Regions from separate parts of the Pseudomonas sp. GW821-FHT09A09 genome, predicted to be linked through region 2. Evidence: predicted binding sites of a transcription regulator. Region 2 holds the regulator's gene; the other holds the start of a gene.
The links. The regulator FliA, encoded in region 2, starts transcription of late flagellar genes. The targets are predictions, from matches to a motif close to CTAAAGTTTNNNNNNNNNNNGCCGNTAA.
Positions count from the first base shown of each region.

Region 1: the regulator FliA is predicted to act here: its motif matches at 1,820-1,847, upstream of flgM (flagellar biosynthesis anti-sigma factor FlgM).

Region 1 covers NZ_JBWKPU010000038.1:22,419-25,277, reverse strand. Annotated here, with positions in the region: gene AC07OV_RS25625 (MFS transporter) at 1-35, shown strand, start outside; gene AC07OV_RS25620 (flagellar brake protein) at 95-844, opposite strand; gene AC07OV_RS25615 (flagella synthesis protein FlgN) at 941-1,411, opposite strand; gene flgM (flagellar biosynthesis anti-sigma factor FlgM) at 1,460-1,783, opposite strand; gene flgA (flagellar basal body P-ring formation chaperone FlgA) at 1,925-2,689, opposite strand; gene AC07OV_RS25600 (chemotaxis protein CheV) at 2,770-2,859, shown strand, end outside.
Region 2 covers NZ_JBWKPU010000035.1:11,162-14,020, reverse strand. Annotated here, with positions in the region: gene AC07OV_RS24655 (protein phosphatase CheZ) at 1-756, opposite strand, end outside; gene AC07OV_RS24650 (chemotaxis response regulator CheY) at 775-1,149, opposite strand; gene fliA (RNA polymerase sigma factor FliA) at 1,317-2,057, opposite strand; gene fleN (flagellar synthesis regulator FleN) at 2,054-2,859, opposite strand, start outside.

The DNA.
Region 1 (2,859 bases), on a different contig from region 2:
ACCACCCTCATGACCTGAGCCGCGCGCGGCCCTGAAAGCAAAAACGGGCAGATCCCATCAGGATCTGCCCGTTTTTTATTGCGCTCGAAAATGCTTAGAAGTCGTCGTCTTTATCGAAGCGACGGGCTTCGCGCTGCAATTGGTACACAAAGCGCTCGACCTGGCGCTGCACCAGGCCACTCATGTTGTGGAAACGCACGCCGGCAAAGGTGGTGTTGATCTTCTCTTCGAAGTGCAGGTAACGCAGCTCCACTGAGGTGGTCATGCTGCCGAAGGGCAGGGCGGCGATAAACCGGTCATAGACCTGGCCCAGTTGCAGGCGCTCGGAGATATCGCCTTCAAAGCGCAATTTGCAGCCGGTGGCGGAGATGTCCAGCAACTTGCCGCTGATCGGCGCCTTGAGCTTCTCGCCACCCAGTTCGATATTGACCAGTTGGGCCAGCTTCAATGCGGCGCGGAAGGCGTTACGGCGCTGATGGTAGACCACCTCGTCGGGCATGCTGCCGGTGTAGATGCGGTGCCCGTCTTTTTCGCTGATGGTCAGGGTGCCGTTGCTTTCCCAGGCCACACGTACGCCTTCGTGGAAGCCCTCGATGCGAAACGGTTCGCCATTTTCGAGGTAGCGCTCACCGTCGCGCGGGATCATTTCGTCCAGGGCCAGCGTCCCGCTGTCCCGGTCAACGTCCACCAGGTAGCTTTGGAAGCGCTGGCTGCGTTCATGGAAAGTGATGATCAGAGGATCATGGCTTTCTTGCAGCATCCGCAAAGTGCCGGCGATTTCCAGAGGCGTGGTGAGGACCTTGGGTGGCTGCGGGGCATCTTCCGCATTGAGGGCGTTGAACACGGTTCTTCCATCTCCAGACAAAATACGACTTCACGCAAGAACAGGCATTTTGCCAGCATGTAGCGCGCCTTGGATAGGGCGCGCTGAAAACCGGCGTCAGGCTTGGCTGCGGGTGCTTGGCTTGACCAGGCGCGAGGTGGAGCCTTGGGCGTTGTAGAGGGCCGGAGGCTCTCCGCCGTGGAGTATACGCAACTGGTTGGCGGTCGTGGCTTGCTGTAGCTGGATCGACTGACCGTTGAGCAGGTTGGCTTCCTGGCACTGGGCGAGCAATAGATTGAGGGCGTTGCTCTGTGCCAGCAGTTGGTCGCCGACCGAGGAGTGACTGGCCAGCTGAGCGAGGCCGTCGTGATCAGCCGGCAGGCCCAGGCTGATGAGAATCTGGCTGCGCTTCTTGCCATGCTGTTCCAGCAGCACAATCAGCGACTGCTTGCGTGCGAGAATTTCCTCCAGCAAGCGCATGTCCCGGCCGTACAAGGCCAGGGACTCTTCTTTGAGCAGCTCGAGCAAATGTTGCGTCGGCGCCAGATCGTCAATGATCAGTTGAAGCAAATGTTCGTCGTGGTGCATGGCTGGCCTTGGGTTTTAAGCGTCCAAAAGCCCTGCGCAGGCCTTTGCCTAGCGCTCGGCTTCGAAGTTAAGCAGCTTGCTGGCTACACGGTTGCTGTCGACTTTATAGCTGCCATCGGCGATAGCCTGTTTCAACTCGGCCACGCGGGCTTTGTTGACCACCGGTTGATCGCGCAGCGAGTCAGTGACCTTCTGCAACTGTTGAGCCTCATTGCTCAGGTGTACCGATTCCCCGCTTTGGCTGGCACCGGCCTGCTCTGCCTTGGCGGGCAGGGGCTGGGACTTGGCATCTACGCTGTCCTTGGCACCGCTGGTGCGCGTAGAGCCGGGCAAAGCCTGGGCGTTATTCAAACGGCTGAAATCAATGACCATAATAAAAAACCTCTGGGTATTTGGACGCTTGCCATGTTTTCGGCCATACCCGGACAAACTTTAGGCTCGATTGACAATAAACCTGTTTGCGCGAACGTCTGGCGCACAGTGTAGGAAAAGCTGGCGTCCGATACCAGTGATCTATAAAGCCACCTCGACTTGTCCGGGAGCGGTCACCCGCGCCTTGATCACGCGGTTGGAGTTCAGGTTCTTGACGCGGATCTGCTCGCTCATGCCGCCGTTGGACAGCGCCTCGCCCGGCATCTTCACGTTCAGCGAGCCGCTGCTGGCAGAGATCACCACCTGGTCGCCCTTGCGCACAACCTCGGCCTGCTCCAGGTGAACCAGGGTAATCACCTGGTCGGTGACCATTGGTCGGGTCAGTTTCTGCCCGATGGCCTGGTCCAGCGTGGTGAGGTAACCCTGATTGATCAGGCTGATATCCCGCTCACGCAAGGCAACGTCTTGATCGCCGATGATCCCGGTGCGCTTGAGGGGGCGGGTCACCACCACCACGTCGCGGAACAACTTCACCTGCGCCGGTACGAACACCGTCCAGGGCGACGCGCCTTCGCAGCGCACTTTGACCGTGACACGGCCGATCGGCTGGGCCGGGCTTTCCAGGGTGGCTGTCAATTCCTTGTCGCACGCCGGCATGCGTAGTCGAGGGTCCAGCTGGTTGACCTGGATTTCGTAGCGCCCGGGCGTCTGGGTGGTCGCCAGATAATCTTCTACAGTGAACTCAAGAAAGCCCTGAGTGACGCCGATAAGTAGATCAGGCAAGGTGACGTTATCTGCGCGGGCCGTGGCCCCTGTGCCCATGGCAAGCAATGCCAGCGACGCGCAGAGCAGGCTACGGAGTCGTTGGGGAGCAAGGCGTCGGGAAACTGTCGTTTTAAGGTTCATGACCAATAAAAAGCAAAGCTCGTGCCGTTTAATGTTGGGTGCGCGTCGTACCCCTTAAGTTTTAGCGTAGGAGTCTGGGCATGGCAGGTGTAATGGATTCAGTAAACCAGCGCACACAGCTGGTAGGGCAGAATCGCCTGGAGTTGTTGCTTTTTCGCCTGGACGGCAAG
Region 2 (2,859 bases):
ATCATCCTGACCCGATACAACGTCTTCACGTTTATCGGCATGAATCTGCGGACCTTCACCCTTGGCGAGATGTTTTTGTGGATCTTTTTCCGAGAGGATCGCTGCGCGGTCATGTTCGATACCGGCAAAGCGGTCAACCTGGCCTGCCATAAGCACCAATTTGAGCAAGTTGCTTTCCACTTCGGTGACCAATTGGGTCACACGCTTGATCACCTGGCCGGTGAGGTCCTGGTAATCCTGGGCCAGCAGAATGTCGTTGAGGTTGCTGGAAACCGTGCGGTTTTCCTGCTCGCTGCGCGACAAAAAGCCGTCGACCCGACGCGCCAATTCACGAAACTCTTCCGCGCCCACTTCCCGACGCATGAAGCGGCCCCAGTCAACGCTGAGGGCCTGGGCTTCATTGGCCATTCCATTGACCAGGGGCGTGGCGTTCTCCACCAGGTCCATGGTGCGGTTGGCCGCCGCCTCAGTCAGCCTGACCACGTAGGACAGGCGTTCGGTGGCATCGGTGATTTGCGAAATCTCTTCGGCCTGGGGCATGTGCGGGTCAATCTGGAAATTGACGATCGCACTGTGCAGCTCGCGCGTGAGCTTGCCCACTTCCTGGTACAGGCCGCGGTCACGGGTCTGGTTGAGCTCATGGATTAACTGCACCGCGTCGCCAAACTGGCCTTTTTCAAGGCTGTCGACCAACTGGTGAGCATGCTTTTTCAGGGTCGACTCGAAGTCTCCCTGTGACGTTTCTTTATGCTCCATAGCTCCCCCGTGGCAGCATCAATGACCGATGCGTTCGAAGATTTTCTCGATCTTCTCTTTCAAGGCCAGCGCAGTGAATGGCTTGACCACGTAACCGTTTACCCCGGCTTGGGCGGCTTCGATGATCTGCTCACGCTTGGCTTCGGCGGTCACCATCAGCACAGGCAGGCTGCGCAGTTTTTCATCAGCACGCACGTGGCGCAGCAAATCGATACCGGTCATGCCCGGCATGTTCCAGTCGGTTACCAGAAAGTCGATGCTCCCGCTGTTGAGGATCGGAATCGCCGTAATGCCGTCATCCGCCTCGACCGTGTTTGTGAACCCAAGATCACGCAACAGGTTTTTTATGATCCGCCGCATCGTTGAGAAGTCATCAACGATGAGGATTTTCATGTTCTTGTCCAATTCGACCTCCAAGCAGTCTTAAACGCGCCCAGCACCTGGACGCGCCATTTCAATCAACAGGCGTTACACAAAAAGGACTGCCCAGGGCACCACGGTACGAACCCGCGAAAGCGTGGGCTTTCACGGTAGCGTCTGCAGTGTCCCCACACTGCCTGTCAGCGCGCTCGCCACTCTCCCAATCGCCCCCGCAAGCGGGCTGCGCACTGGCTATGCAGCTGGCTGACACGCGACTCGCTGACCCCCAGGACCTCACCGATTTCCTTGAGGTTCAGCTCTTCGTCGTAGTACAGCGCCAACACCAGTCGCTCACGCTCCGGCAAATTGGCGATCGCGTCCGCCAACGCGCCCTGGAAGCGTTCATCTTCCAGGTCACGCGACGGCTCGAGATGTGCACTCGCGCCGTCCTCGTGCAGCCCTTCGTGTTCGCCGTCCTGCAACAGGTCGTCGAAACTGAACAGGCGGCTGCCCAAGGTATCGTTCAAAATCCCGTAGTAATCATCGAGACTCAATTGGAGTTCGGCCGCAACTTCATGATCTTTAGCGTCACGACCGGTTTTTGCTTCAATTGCGCGAATTGCATCACTGACCATGCGCGTATTGCGGTGCACCGAACGCGGTGCCCAATCGCCTTTGCGCACTTCGTCGAGCATCGCGCCACGGATACGGATACCCGCATACGTCTCAAAACTTGCACCCTTGCTCGCGTCGTATTTGGTCGACACTTCGAGCAGGCCGATCATGCCGGCCTGGATCAGGTCTTCGACCTGGACGCTGGCCGGCAGGCGTGCCAGCAGGTGATAGGCGATACGCTTGACCAACGGCGCGTAGCGCTCGATCAACTCGCCCTGGCTGTCACGGGCAGACTTCTTGTACGCGTTGTAGCCAGTCGCTGTCATAGCACGGGTCCTGCGCTCGTCTGATGCACCAATCGCTCGACGAAAAACTCCAGATGCCCCCGCGGGTTGGCGGGCAACGGCCAGGTATCGACCTTCTGGGCAATGGCCTTGAACGCCAGTGCGCACTTCGAACGAGGGAACGCTTCATAGACCGCACGCTGCTTTTGCACGGCCTTGCGCACACACTCGTCATAAGGAACTGCGCCGACGTATTGTAAGGCGACATCGAGGAAGCGATCCGTGACCTTGGTCAACTTGGCGAACAGGTTTCGCCCCTCCTGCGGGCTTTGGGCCATGTTGGCCAGCACGCGGAAGCGGTTCATGCCGTAGTCACGGTTAAGCAGTTTGATCAGGGCGTAGGCGTCGGTGATCGAGGTGGGTTCATCGCAGACCACCAGCAGCACTTCTTGCGCCGCGCGCACGAAGCTGACCACGGACTCGCCGATCCCGGCGGCGGTGTCGATCACCAGCACGTCGAGGTTGTCGCCGATATCACTGAAGGCCTGGATCAGGCCGGCATGCTGCGCCGGGCTCAGGTGCACCATGCTCTGGGTGCCCGAGGCGGCCGGCACGATCCGAATGCCACCGGGGCCCTGGAGCAGCACATCGCGCAGCTCACAACGGCCTTCGATCACATCGGCGAGGGTGTGTTTGGGTGTCAGCCCCAGCAGAACGTCGACGTTCGCCAACCCCAGGTCAGCATCCAGCAGCATGACGCGACGGCCAAGCTCTGCCAGGGCCAGGGACAAATTCACTGACACGTTAGTTTTCCCGACGCCACCTTTGCCGCCGGTCACCGCGA